Regions from separate parts of the Metabacillus sp. GQ13 genome, predicted to be linked through region 2. Evidence: riboswitches for the same ligand, from Rfam matches in the RefSeq annotation. Region 2 holds a riboswitch; the other holds the start of a gene.
What was found. Region 2 has a riboswitch for thiamine pyrophosphate ahead of thiC (phosphomethylpyrimidine synthase ThiC). Riboswitches for the same ligand answer to the same signal wherever they lie in the genome.
Positions count from the first base shown of each region.

Region 1: it holds a riboswitch for thiamine pyrophosphate, as region 2 does, so the genes downstream of both, thiT (energy-coupled thiamine transporter ThiT) here and thiC (phosphomethylpyrimidine synthase ThiC) in region 2, are expected to answer to the same signal.

Region 1 is NZ_JCAXET010000028.1:20-7,606, forward strand. It holds TPP riboswitch at 537-640, shown strand; gene thiT (energy-coupled thiamine transporter ThiT) at 776-1,351, shown strand; gene AC6CHR_RS23565 (SDR family oxidoreductase) at 1,779-2,564, shown strand; gene AC6CHR_RS23570 (hypothetical protein) at 2,957-3,145, shown strand; gene AC6CHR_RS23575 (hypothetical protein) at 3,464-4,591, shown strand; gene AC6CHR_RS23580 (DinB family protein) at 4,663-5,169, shown strand; gene AC6CHR_RS23585 (hypothetical protein) at 5,255-6,064, opposite strand; gene AC6CHR_RS23590 (SMP-30/gluconolactonase/LRE family protein) at 6,235-7,116, opposite strand; gene AC6CHR_RS23595 (ABC transporter ATP-binding protein) at 7,228-7,587, opposite strand, start outside.
Region 2 is NZ_JCAXET010000022.1:33,548-41,134, forward strand. It holds gene thiC (phosphomethylpyrimidine synthase ThiC) at 1-1,321, opposite strand, end outside; TPP riboswitch at 1,453-1,568, opposite strand; gene AC6CHR_RS21985 (MOSC domain-containing protein) at 1,662-2,330, opposite strand; gene AC6CHR_RS21990 (aspartyl-phosphate phosphatase Spo0E family protein) at 2,523-2,693, opposite strand; gene AC6CHR_RS21995 (MerR family transcriptional regulator) at 2,976-3,314, opposite strand; gene AC6CHR_RS22000 (hypothetical protein) at 3,670-3,969, opposite strand; gene AC6CHR_RS22005 (stress protein) at 4,192-4,362, shown strand; gene AC6CHR_RS22010 (nucleotidyltransferase domain-containing protein) at 4,495-5,253, opposite strand; gene AC6CHR_RS22015 (MarR family winged helix-turn-helix transcriptional regulator) at 5,415-5,873, shown strand; gene AC6CHR_RS22020 (DNA ligase D) at 6,159-7,587, opposite strand, start outside.

The DNA of each region.
Region 1 (7,587 bases), on a different contig from region 2:
AAGCGACCTTTATAATATATCATTTCTTATTATCTCTGTCAACATCTTTTTATTAATTTGTTTTCAATGTTGTTCCCGCTTCATCAGCGACGTTTAATAATATATCACGATATAATATTATTAGCAACCACTTTTTATATTAAATTTGAAATATTTATGATTAAGGTTTGTTCATTCATCTTTCTAAATACAATTACAAGAGTAAAGTAGTAGTAAATGCATTGCAAAGAACACGATAGTTAGTAGGGATTAATGTATGATGTTTCTTATCATTCGTTTTTCATCCACCTAATAATATCTGACTTTAGAAGTACCTAAATAAGTGGAACATTGAATTCCCCCCGTACAATTAGTGGCTAATTAAAAAGAAAATGGAAGAGTCCTCTAACTAAAAGTAGCGTGATTACGAATACAGACTTCTTCTATATAAAGCTAACCTATTGTTTGATCCTTCAACTAAAATATAATGTACTTGAACAAATTTCTTGTTGAGGCATTTTTTATCATGTATAGTAAATATCAAATATAATAATGCATGTAACCACAAGGGGAGCCTTCGGCTGAGACTGGACGGTAATTCCGTTCTAACCCTTCGAACCTGTTAGTTAACACTAGCGTAGGGATGTGGATGGCCATATTAAAGCAATGTTGGAACCATCTAATCATATCCTACATTGCTTTTTTGTTTTGTCTACGTGAGCGATGTATGTATGATATATCTACTTCTCTTTTAAACTTAAGGTTAGGTGTCATGCAAAGAGAAGGGGTTTTTACTATGCAAGGAAATCAACGCTTATTATTTTTAATTGAAGTAGCGATGCTATCTGCTTTAGCATTCTTATTGGACTTAGTTTCAGGTGTGTTCTTAAAAATGCCACAAGGTGGTTCTATTTCATTAGGCATGATACCAGTTTTTATTATTGCTTTTCGTTGGGGATTGAAAGGTGGTCTTTTAACAGGCTTACTATTAGGTATACTTCAAGCTATTTTAGGTAGTCCATACATCATTCACCCAGTACAAGGTTTCCTAGATTATTATTTAGCCTTCACTGTTGTTGGTCTAAGTGGAATCTTCTTTAATCAAATTCAACGAGCATTATTAAATAAGGGTAAAAAAGCCATTATTTTTTACATTATTCTAGCAACTTTGCTAGGCAATTTCCTACGATATATTGTTCATGTCACGGCCGGGGTTTTCTTTTTCGCTTCCCTTACACCTGAAGGCATGCCCGTTGTAAAGTATTCTCTTATCTATAATTCAACATATATGATTCCAACTTTTATCGTTTCAGCAGTAATTGTTAGCTTCTTACTATTTACAGCACCTCGATTGGTTGTTAAAAGTAAATAACCTACGTCATACGTGGGAGAAGATTTGATCTCCCTTTAGTAATAACTCATAGCAAAGCAGTGGATTTCGAAATTGAAATTCACTGCTTTTAGTTATATTTCCCCCTTTGCATAATAATCTTCGGCTTATATAATTCCCCTCTCTATTACTTCCCTATAGAAAGAATCCAAAAACTAATATACTCTCAATATTAATAGAAGTGAGATCTCTTTTGAAATCTCACTTCTGTCTTTATCTTTAATTAGTTAGAATTTCATCTTATCAAGTGACTTTATTGTTTAATTCCATCTTACTCGAGGTAAATATAAATAAATCTCGTTAAGTAGCATATCCTATGATTTGATTTAAAAAGAAACAGTATAAAGCCATAGTAAAATCTACATTGCTAGAGATAATAGTCATATGACAATTTACAAGGAGGATGGTTATGAATAGTAATCAATTTGCAAATAAGGTTGCTGTTGTAACAGGAGGAAGTTCTGGGATCGGAAGGGCAACTGCAATTTCTCTAGCCAAACAAGGGGCAAAGGTTTGTTTAATGGATTTGAAAGAAGAAAAGGCCGAAATAGTAAAAAAGGAAATCGAAGAACTTCAAGGAGAAGCCATCATTGTCGATGTGGACTTGTCAAAACATAACCAAGTAAAAGAAGGTATCGAAGAAGCGGTGAACAAATGGGGTAGATTAGATATCGTATTTGCTAATGGTGGGATCAACGGAGTTCTCGCTCCAATAGAAGATTTAAACCCTAAAGACTGGGATACAACAATAAATACAAACTTAAAAGGTACCTTTCATACTGTAAAATATGCAATACCTAAGATGAAAGAGTCTGGTGGTAGTATTATCATTACTAGTTCAATAAATGGTAATCGTGTTTTTTCTAATTTCGGAATGATTGCTTATAGTACGTCGAAAGCCGGTCAAGTTGCATTTGCTAAAATGGCGGCGCTAGAGTTAGCTCAATATAAAATTAGGGTGAATGTTATCTGTCCAGGTGCAATTGAAACCAATATCGGAAAAAGTACCGAGAAAACACCTGAAGTAGATAAAATTGAAATACCCGTTGAATTCCCAGAAGGTAGTCACCCTTTAGAACATGGTCCAGGACAACCAGAGCAAGTTGCTCAACTCGTTTCCTTCCTTGCTTCTGAAGAATCTAGTCACATTACTGGGACTGAGGTATATATAGATGGAGCAGATTCACTCCTTTAATAAATCATAAGCTAAATAATTGTCTATTCTTTAATATAGTAAAGCTGATTCCCTCCATTGATCCTTGGTCAATGGAGGGAATCAGCTTTTTTGTGTATAAATAGTAGTTAGTAGTAGTTAACTCTATTAAGTTTTTAGAAATACCCATTTTATTATCATATTCACGGACTTTTAAGCATGTATTAATAGAAAGCTGCTATTTTCGCATTGATTTTTGGTTTTCGTACATAGCTTTACTTTCCTGATAATCCCTATCTTCTTGTTCTTTTCATACTTAGATACTTAATCCTATTCTATTGAATTTAATTAAAGTGGAACGATAAAAATCCAAAACCGATTTTTATCACTGTATAGCAATTACTTTTAGAATAATAAAAAACGGAGGGCAGACGATGAATGTTTATTATGCAATAATGTTACTTACTCTATTTCTATCATTATTTCACTTTTCTTATGGGTATAAGGAAGCCATAAGAATTAGTAATGAAGAGGGATCTGTACAGGGATTAGCACTCATTACCAGTGTACCTCTAGGGTTTACATTCGCTTATTTATCATCTATTTTTTACCAATATATATAAATGATTAAAAGGACCATATCCCGTTTCACCACATATGTCCGTTTGAGATAAAGAAAACACGATGTTGACTAATCTGGTGGAGGAGGGGTGAGTTTGTTAGGGCTCAGGATTTAAAAAACACACTAAGTACGAAACATATAAATACTGACATTATCAAAGGCGTTATGCTTCGGCATAATGCTTTTTGTAGTAATCACCTCCATTTAAAACCTACCTTTCCCAAATTAACTGTTTTTGAAATTAAATTGCAGATATCAGGATTTTTTTCATTGTTCCTTCATAAATATCAATAAGGATATACCCTTATAGGAGGATTCTTTGAAAATAATTATTGCTGTATGCCAAAACATCATTTATACATTTTTGTCATTTATCATTGTTAGCGCTTTTTTGCTGTATTTATTTTTAACTATGAATATAAACGTAAGTATTGTCATTAGTTCTCTGATGATTATTATTTCCTTTGGGCTATTTTGTTACTGTATTTACAGATTCATTTCTGTAAAAAGGCCATTTAAGTTTCTCTTTTTACATGGATTTGGTGGATTAATATCACTTGCGAGCTTTTCAGTTATAGTAACATTTGTAACAGTTTTCTTTTTTTCTATTAGCCTAATGATTTCATCGGAACTAGGTAAAAACCTTACAATCGAGGAAAAAGTAGAATTATATATGCTTCCTTTTCGAAATAACACAACTCCCTCTATTAATTACCAATCTATGAAAAAAGATAAACAAATCTCATCATTTCAAAATGTAAATATCTATTATCATGCACATGAAAAGGACTTAGTGCCAATAATCAAAGATGTGCTTACTAAAGCTGATACGATCACTACAAGCTTGTTCGGAAATGTTCAAGATAATGATATTGATCTCATCCTACATCCATCTTCCAAGGAGCTATTCAAACAAACAACTCTCGTAAATACAATGGGCTATTTTGATGATCCTAATGATATTGTTGGAGTTGCGATAACCGATTTAGATGAGATTAGATCTGATCGCATGCCAGGTGCCTTTCATTTTCAAAGTACAATTATGCACGAATACACACATTATCGTTTACAAGCCTTTATTAAAGAACAGGGACTTTTCGTGTACAGAGTTCCTCTATGGTTTCATGAAGGTGTTGCGGAATACGTAGGTATGTATAATGTGTCCCATCGTTTTTATCCATTTATCGAAACATCTTTTGACAATCTAATCACACATGAAGATTGGGAGAAACTCCGTATGGAACAATATGATGTTTATCTTCAAAGCTATTACGCTATCAAATATATCGTAAATAAATATGGAGAAAAGATGATTAAAACTATTATTGAAGAAACAGCAATTGTGAATGACTTTGATGAAGGATTTACAAGAGCAACTGGGATGACGATTAAAGACCTTCAATCTCTTTATTTAGATGAGGAAATGCAAAAGGTTGATAATTTATAAATAATAAGACAATTCTCTAAAAAACAACTATTCTATAGTATAATCAAAGGGAAAAATAAGGAGGTAAAAGTATGTGGTTACAGCTTGAAATATCGCGGAAGGACGTTTTATCTACTATTGAGAATCTTCCTGATCAGCTTTTAAATGTAAGAATATCTGAAACCACATGGAGTATTGGACAAGTTCTTAACCATTTATACAAGACAGAAATCAACATAACAAACACAATCGAGAAATTAATAACACAACCAGGGCAAGAGACAATTGAGGATAAACCAATATCAAAGACGATGGATCGCTCAATAAAAATTTCTGCATCCCCAGCAATTACTCCTTCAGCACAAGAATTTACTAAACAAGACATCATTTTAGACCTTATGAACTCACGTCAGCAATTATTAAGATTAATAGATGCGATTCCACCAGAATTAGATTTGAAAAAAAAATGGGGATTTAAACACCCTGCATTTGGCGTTTTATCATTAAAGCAATGGATTGAATTTATTGGTTATCATGAAAAAAGACACGCAGCCCAAATTATTGAGATAAAAGAAAACCTTATGACAAAACACTTATAAAACACAACAAGGGTAAGACTCTTTTTTGTTTACTATAATAAATACAATAAACTTGATGAAATCTTACCCTTATAAAAGCTTCCAATTATTCTGTTTCTATCTCATCAAGTGTCTCATCTTTAAAAAATCCGTGTTTATGCCTACCAAAATGATAGTTATCCTTTCCATCAAACGGAAACAATTTTTGCCTCTTTGCTTCTTCAGCATGGTTTGTAAACACTTCTTTCATCAATTCATGGCTTGTTTTATCTGTGGTATTAATGCCAAGTTTTTCTGCTGTTTGGTGAATCTTTTTTTCCATGACTTCAAGTACAAGTTCCTTTTCTTCCTTCCCATCAGTGGAAATCCCTAATTCGTTAGCATCCCTTTTTATGATTTCCGTTCGTACTTCGTTAGCTAAATCCTTTAGATCCTTGCCGTTTGTCTTAATATTCAATTCCTTAGCTTTATTTAAAACAAGTGTCTCTCTTACCTTTTTAGCTAAATCAGATGTTTCCATATCTTCCGTTTCAATGCCCAGATCTTTAGCTTTATTTCGAATCCGTGTCTCCTTCACCTCTTTACATAACTCAGTTATTTCCTTTCCTTCAATCTCAATCCCTAACTCCTTCGCTTCTTGTTTTAGATGTGCTGCACGAACTTCTTTTGCCAACTGAACTGCATCTTTACCTTCACTTTCAATCCCTAGTTTCTTAGCGCGTATTTGCAGAAATTCAAGGTTGTGTTCATGATGATTTTGATGTTGTCCTTCTTTTTCAGATAACTTCATTTCCTCATGATCAGAATGGTCTACCTGAGTTGTTGACCCTACTTCAGCAAGAGCTGGGGTTACCCCTAAAGCCACTATTGTCAACATCATTGAAAGAATGACGTTTTTCATTCTATGCATCTTCACCTTTTTACCTCCACTGTTTTTTTATCCTACACTCGATAGTTTTTCCATAAGTAGTGGATAAAATGTTAACAAATTATTACGAATGTATTAAATTTCTCGAATAGCCATTTTTCCCCACAAAAAAAGCAGTGCTATGATCAATTTCTTGACATCACACTACTTCACCTTTATTAACTTCGTTGATAGTTGTAGCCAGGAAGACCTCTCACATTGGTCTTCACCTTAAACAAACCACCTGAAAACGGGTATTCCATTAGTTCTTCTTCACTCATTCCTTGGCGAGCAGTTGTAATATAGAGCTCATCGAGGTTTTCGCCACCAAAGACACATGATGTCACATTTTTAGCAGGCACGATGACTTCATCTACCCAATTACCAGCATGTGGATCCCAACGTGTAACACGTGAGCCCCCCCAATGCGCCACCCAGATCATTCCTTCAGAGTCAATTGTCATTCCATCAGGAGAGCCCATTTCCTCTGGTATCCTTACACAAAGTTGTTTATTCGATATATCGCCTGTTCTTTCATCATAGTCAAATATAGACACTTCCCCTGTAGGTGTATCAATGTAATACATATTTGTTCGGTCTGGACTCCATGCAAGTCCATTCGAAATCGTCACAGAAGATAGCATCTTTTGAATCTGACCATCTATACCTAATCGATAAAAAGAACCTCTTTGTTCTTTTGCATCGATATCCATTGTTCCTACATAGAATCTTCCGTGTGCATCACATTTCCCATCATTAAAGCGATTATTTGGTTTATCTGATTCAGGATTAACTAGGAGTATCAGTTTCTCCGTACTCAAATCAAATTGATAAATTCCATTTTGAAGGGCCAAAATAAATTGTCCCTCGTGATCTGGAACCGCTGCACCGATATATTGATCTAGCTGAAACGTTCGATTTTCACTGGTAACTGGATCAAAAGCGTGAAGCTTCATCCCTAATATATCCACCCAATAAATGATCTTTTCATTTGAATCCCAATGAGGACCTTCTCCTAATGCTGCCTTTGCATCTAAAACTAGTTCTGCGTTGTAAACCACCTGTTTACCTCCCTAAAAATTATATCTTTCTTTTATTCAGCAAATTCAGTCAAAATCCCTGCATATGATGACAGAAAGTTAGGGAGGAATTGTGGACTATAAATTATTGCATTATGACGCAGAATCATTTTGTGAAAATTGACTTCTATATAAATCCGCATAAAAGCCATCTTGTTCCAGTAATTCTTCATGATTACCTTTTTCAATAATATCCCCTTGATTCATAACAAGAATAAGATCAGCATCACGAATTGTCGATAATCGATGGGCAATGACAAAGCTTGTTCTACCTTCTAATAACCTCGTCATTGCTTTTTGGATCTTCATTTCTGTCCGTGTATCGACACTGCTTGTTGCTTCATCAAGAAGTAGAATTTTCGGGTTTGCAATGATTGCCCTTGCAATCGTTAGAAGTTGACGCTGTCCTTGTGAGATGTTGGTAGCATCTTCACCTAAAACTGTTTCATAGCC
Region 2 (7,587 bases):
ACCAACCGATCATCGCTGCACCTATCGCTGATGTAATATGATCGTATCCAGGCGCTATATCGGTTGTAAGTGGACCTAATGTATAAAAGGGAGCCTCTTTACATATAGCTTGTTGTTTATCTACGTTTTCCTTAATTAAATGCATGGGTACGTGACCTGGTCCTTCAACCATCACTTGGACATCGTAATTCCAAGCAATTTCAGTTAATTCACCTAATGTTTCAAGTTCCGCAAATTGCGCCTCATCGTTAGCGTCTGCGATTGAACCAGGTCTAAGACCGTCTCCAAGGGAGATGGTGATATCGTATTGTGTTAATATCTCACAAATTTCATGGAAGTGAGAGTACAGAAAATTTTCTCGGTGATGGGCGAGGCACCACTGAGCCAATATGGAACCACCTCTAGAGACAATTCCTGTAGTGCGTTTAGCTGTTAAAGGAATATATCGAAGTAATACACCGGCATGGATCGTAAAATAGTCAACACCTTGTTCTGCTTGTTCAATTAATGTATCACGGTAGACTTCCCATGTTAAATCCTCAGCGACACCATTTACCTTTTCTAAAGCTTGATAGATTGGAACAGTTCCAACTGGGACTGGTGAATTGCGAATGATCCATTCTCTCGTTGTGTGAATGTCTTTTCCAGTGGATAAGTCCATGATATTATCCGCTCCCCAGCGGGTTGCCCATGTCATTTTTTCTACTTCTTCTTCAATTGATGATGAAACTGCGGAATTGCCGATATTTGCATTGATTTTCACATGAAACTTCTTGCCGATAATCATTGGTTCACTTTCAGGATGGTTGATATTTGCGGGAATAATCGCACGGCCAGCAGCCACTTCTTGACGAACAAATTCTGGTTCCATTTGTTCTCTTATCGCAATAAACTCCATCTCAGGTGTAATGATCCCAGTGCGGGCATAGTGGAGTTGAGTAACTCTTTTGCCTTTTATCGCGACTAGTGGATGAATATCCTTGCTAGGGAAAACTTCTAATTTTGATTGGTTACTAGATTTATAGCCATCATCTTCAGGTTTAACAGTACGCCCATCATATTGGCTCACATCATTACGATCGAGAATCCACTTTTCCCTAACTCTAGGAAGACCTTTACGAATATCAATTTCAGCGGTTATATCTGTATAGGGGCCGCTTGTATCATACACGTGAACAGGGTGATTAAACTCTTCAGAATGTGAATCTTTAGTAGGGCCCTGAGATATCTGCCGTACCGGGACTTGAATATCATAGGTATTTCCTTTTACATAAATCTTTTTACTTCCTGGGAATGGTTTTTTAATGGTAATCTTCAAAATTTTCTCCTCCTTATGATTGAAAACAATGATGATCTGAAAGAAACGAAGGCAAAATAAAAAACAGCTTCTGAAAGTCAGAACCTGTTTTGGAAGGTAAAAATTGTAAAGAGATAAGTGCGTAAATATCCTCTTAGCAACTGTTACTACTTCCCTACGCTGGTATCATCCAGATCAGGTTCAAAGGGTCAAAGAACTTCAGGCACGTTCTTCTCTCAGTCCAAGCTAATGGACTCCCCTAGTAGAAAATGGTAATTCTCTTAAAATCAACTTAACTATAACATAATAAAATATTCAGTCAACGACTCTTTTAAAAAAAGTAATAATTGGTTATTTAGAACTATTAGGAAATAAAAGGATGATTGTTCTCCTTACCTTTTAGATGAAGTTTGTTCATTCGATCTTTCCATTCCTGAGATAATTCCGATAGACTAAGTATTTTCTCAATTTGGGCGAGATCATGTTTGTTATGAAAGAAAGTATGATGGATTGTAGAAATAGAAAGTTGTTTAGGATGCTTATCTAGAAGTTTAATTTCTGAACGAGATGTAATCGTACCTTCTTGAATGACACGAAAAAAATATCCAGTATAACCCATCTCAACTGTTTTAGCCAATAATGTGTTGAGGTGGGTATATTTATTAATGGTGGAGCATGGAAAACGCCCTTGCGAAACTTGTAAAATAGCTTCTCCAACCTGATAGACATCTCCAATACATATCGTAGACTCCAGCATACAGGTTACCGTTAAATTTTCACCAAATGCAGCCTTTGGTAAGGATGTACCATATATCTTTTCCCAGTAACGATAATGTTCGAAGGGATAAACACAAATAACTCTATCAATGCCACCATGATACTCGTGATTTTCGACATCATCACCTTTTATCTGTTTGGTAGTTACTTCTAAAAAATCAACTTGATCTTTAGATATACCAGAACGGTATTCTGTATCTTTATGTGATAATGTTTTTGGCTTACCTTTGCTTAACCAGATGATTTCTGCTGACATATCTGTTCACAGCCTTTCTTCTTCTTATTATTGAGAATTACCCATAGATTGTTATTTTTGAAGATAGCAGCATCCTTTGTGTTCTTTTCGTATGTTATTTTCTTTGAAGGTAGATTTTATTCTACCTGTAAAAAACAAAAAAATACACCAACAAAGTTCGTATTGATGTAAGAGTAAACTATTCATTTCTATTTAATAATTTTTTTCTGGGAAATTTGATTGTTTTTCATTCATCTTTATATTTAATAGTTGATCAAGGTTTTGACTTGCAATTAGTGTTTGATGTGAATTGATACCGTTCTCCTTTGAGATTGTTAACATTTTTTTTCGGTATTCTTCAATAACTACATCAATTGTTTTCACAAATACCACCTCGCAAATAGGCTTACTAGATAAAAAAGTCCTAGTAATCCTATTATCGGATATTTTTTCCTATTGTAAAGAGTTTGAGAGGGGTTTTTTAAAAAAATATAAAATTCATGTTGGAAAACACTACATTTAGGGGGAGGTGGCAGGGAATTACCTATATTTTGTGTTGTTTATGGGTTCTTACCACTATTTTTTGTCGTAGGGAGGTATTTTTAAGTGAGGAAAACTGGGCGCTACAGCATGTTAAGTGAATTGGCTGAAGCGCATAATATAAAGCTAATATTTGCGTTGCCCATATTTAAATTGTGCATTCAATTGACCTTGTAACATCTTTTTCTTTACATCTGCATCACTCTGACGTTGTTTTTCTTTTAATCTCATTTCTTTTAAAATCTCAGTTGTTTGGACACCATCCTCACGTTTATCTGCGATGTCCATTAATGTTTCAATATCATTAAATGAGTATTTCCTAGTTCCTCTGTCATTTCTATATGGCGCAATTAACTTTCTCTCTTCATAATAACGTATTTGTCTTAAGGTTAGTCCAGTCAACTCACTTACAGTCCCGATCGAGATCACCTTCTTATCCTTATAAGAGCGGTCCTGCTGATTCATATCTCCACCCCTTAAAAGAAACTTTCTTTTATCATTATAGCTGTTTTAATAAGTTACCGCTCGAACTTTGTTAGAAAACCTAACAAAGAAATATAACTATTCAAATGCAGTGTGAGGTTTCTTAACAGTTAAAAGGTACCAAATAGTAAGATAAATTACAATGGTGATAAGTTAATCATATTGTATCAAATTGTTAATAAAATAAGACTTATACATTAAATCAGGTTTATATGAGACCCTGAGTTATATCATTGACAATTAGATTTTACATCTCAAGCTAAAGGGAATAGGAGTTGAAAAAAACATAACTAAAGCAGGAATGTTTAAGTTTTATTGTAAAAGAAATAGGGGTATTTTAAGAAGAATGAGGAAATGTTTTTCGAGGTTGTGAGAAAAATCGATTGCTTACTAAAGGCATATAAGGAGGTGATTGATCATCAAATTGTAGGGAAAGATCATGTAAAAAAGAAGGATGAAAAAGTGCTGTCACATCTTCGTAGGTATCTGAATTTGGATTGTAAATAGTTAGAAGGTCAATGGAGTTATTGCATATAACCATCATGAATAACTGAAATGGTTTTGGTTCAGATAAATTCAGAAAAAATACTTTTGTTTGCCCATTTAATTCCTCTTTGGCTACTACTTTCAATGTCATTGGATTCAACGCCTTTCTAATGTTGAAACTATTGTTGACAATAATCTTCCATAATATACAAAACTAGCAAAAACATTTTTTACTGGTAGCTGTTTAGCTATAAATGAGAATAAAAAGATAATATTAATAACTAAGCACGAAATCTTTACATTAGATTAATCGTTTTATAACAATTTTGGGGTAAGTTTAAAATAACAAATAAAAGAAATGGAGATGAGCGTGATGAGTAAAATGCTTAGAAGTGCTATTGAAGAACAAAGAAATTATTACTCTCAAAAATTAGTAGCAATTGGTGTCTACAATGAAAAAGTAATGACAAACATGACTCTTACTGAACTCAAGAAAGAATACAATTACTTTTATCATCATGTTCCTCAGGCTAAGAGAATATAGAGATTAAGAACGACCATATAAAATGAAAGAAAACACTGATTATACATGTGTAAAGTCAGAACTGAGAAACAGATTTTTTTTTGTAGGATTGTTGACACGTAAGTCAGAGTCTTATCTGTGTCAACTTCTTTATCAATTTAATAGCGTATCAATGAAAAACTTATTTATTGTATTTATTGGTAGTTTATTATTCTTTTTACTAGGTAATACTTTTAGCTTTTCTTCTATCAATAGAAGGGTTTCATCGATATAATCATTTAAGAATTGTGAATAAAAGAATTGGTGATTTCTTTGTTTTTTCAGTAACAATATATCTAGTTGTTCTAAAAGATCATCATTATTAGTGTAAGAACGAAATAATAAACGTACATCATTTTCCGGCATTTTCTTTTTTTCCAATAACCATAGACAAGTTACTAATGGTCTTAAGACAGTTAGATAACTTTTTGGTGTAAATCGTTGTTGCCTTTTTACGAATTGATAATTCCTTTTGGCCATATTCAGATAATGATAAACGGTTGTGATTAAAGAAAAGGCTAAATTAGAGAGAGTCTTTAACTGTGATGTGAATAAAGGATCACTTCGATAAATGATTGGAGAATTAAGCCACTCGAGTAAAGTTGGATTTGATTTATGAAGAAGACGAAGCGTCTTTTTTAAATCCCAACCAACCAATTCAAGTGAACCACACTGATCAACTTCAATCACATCACGACCCTCGTAAATATGTAAATACCAATGTGAATTTCGAATATAGATAAACCGAATATCGTAATCACTGTTTTCAGAGTTTGTTCCCCAAGCGCGACTACCTGTTTCGCAAGCATAAAGAACTTTTACCCTCTCTTCTTCTTCGACCTTTATTAATGAGCTTCGTATCACAGATTCCATAAAACACCTCATTTTCTGGTAATTCCACGCTGATATTAGTTAATTTCATGTTATTATCGTGAAAAACCTTCAAATAGTTTGAAAATCATAGTAGAATTAAATTTGCAGTATATTTATCCATATTTATTTATGATTAATTTTGAATACAAGAGGGCGATGAGATGAGATCATATACAGAAGAAGAATTACAAGACGCTTTAGATTTGTTTCGTGTTTTTGCAAGGGCTTTCAAAAGCGTTTCAGAGCATTCAATCCGAGATAGTAAAGAACATGGGTTTAATCCAACTGAGTTTGCCGTTTTAGAATTACTTTTTACAAGGGGTCCACAAAAATTACAGCAAATTGGATCAAGGTTGTTATTAGTAAGTGGTAATGTAACATATGTCATTGATAAGCTAGAAAAGAATGAATATATTACTAGAGAGCAAGATCCAAAGGATAAACGGTCTGTTTTTGCAAAATTAACAGATAAAGGCCAAGAGTATTTAGATGAAATTTATCCTATCCATGCAATCAGGATGGCGCGTGCATTTTCTGGTCTTTCTTCAGATGAGCAAAAAGAATTGAAAGCGCTGTTAAAAAAGGCGGGAGTGCATAGCCAGCACCTGTTATTTAGATAGTATGTTCAAAATGTAAACGTTTACTGCAAGTATTTACTACATTTTAAAAATAAATGTTAAATGAATCATTGAAGGAAGAAGGAATTTTGTTAGGATTTTATGATTGTTTGTTACTTGTACTCACTTTAATTTAATTGCACTTATTAGCAAAACCTTTTAAGAAAAGCCAAATGAAAAACATAAAAAATACGGACTTTTATATTGTACGTGTTTTTTTATGTTTTAAGAATTTCTCTCTTGGAGAGTATTCAATTCATAAGGAGCTGAACGGACTCTTGTGATTTTCTATTTTTTAGTAAGCTTTGTAATCAAAGTACGTAACGTTTCATCTTGAGGTGAATTAAAATAATCTTTAAATGGACAGCCATGTATTCTTACCCGTTCAAGGACATATTCTATTGTAAATTGATTTACAGCTAGTGTTTCAGTAACCTCCGCCCAAAATAATGGAGCTGCAATGTATGCACCTTCTTTGTTTCCTCTAAGTGAATAAGGGGCTATAATTGTTTTACCTTCAGCGTGCTGAATATAATCAACATACAAACGATTACCGCGATTTTTTTTCATTCTTTCGACTGTAAAATGTTCTGGAAAGCTAGTGACTAGAAAATCTGCAATAAATGCTGTGAAAATCCGTGTATCGTCATAGCTTAATGAATCCTTTGAAAGAGGAATATGAATTTGCAAACCTTTATTACCTGATAGTTTTGGAAAGCTCTTCAACCCGAATTGATCAAAGATTTTTTTCAATTCGGTAGCTGCTTTGATAGCTAATGGAAAATGATTCTTAGATGGTGGATCAAGATCAAAGACAATTTCAATAGGATCTGTTGTGTCTACTGACTGAAATGGAATATGGTATTCAAAAGCTAATTGGTTTCCTAACCACAGTAATGTAGATAAGTCATTACAGAGTATATAGTCAATATCCTCATGTTTTTTAGTATGGATGAAGCCTGGTATATAATCTGGACGGTTTTTTTGGTAGAAAGCTTCCCCTAACATTCCATGCGGAAATCGAATAACTGTTAATAGACGGTTTTTTAAAAATGGAAGCATATACGGTGAAATTTGATAGAGATAACTGATGAAACGTTCCTTTTTCAAATCAATTGTTTCCCACAAAGGTTTAGTAGGGTTAGTAATACCAACATCCTTATGAATGGGTGCTGTTGATAGAATGAGCTGATCCCATGTGCATTCATCCGTTTGTTTATCTAAGCAGAAAGAAGTAAAGGAGGGTTCACGAAGCTGTCCCTTGTAAAGAGATAAAAATTGTAATTCAACAACAATTGCTGGCTCCATAATGACCAAGTTTGATGTTTCCTCACGTTTATTTTCTTTTATAATCTTAACTAAAGCTTCTCGTTCCTCACTAGAAATCCCATGTGAGAACACCCCAGCATGAATAATTTCACTCCCTTTTAATACGCCAACGTGAAAATAACCATTAGTCTTATCAAGACCAGTAATAATGAAAATGGCTTGTTTATAATTTTTCACTTTCAGCCATTGTTTTGTACGTACTCCAGTTTCCCAGTTGCTAGTTAGTTGTTTTGCTATGATCCCTTCTCCATCCTCAAGCAGTATTTCACTCCATAGAGTTGTATAATGAACGGTATAAGGAACATACTGTAAAAGATTAGGGGACTTGGGATCAATTATAGGTTGATAATGTAAAGCCTTGAAAAGTTTTTGAAGCTGTTCCTTTCGC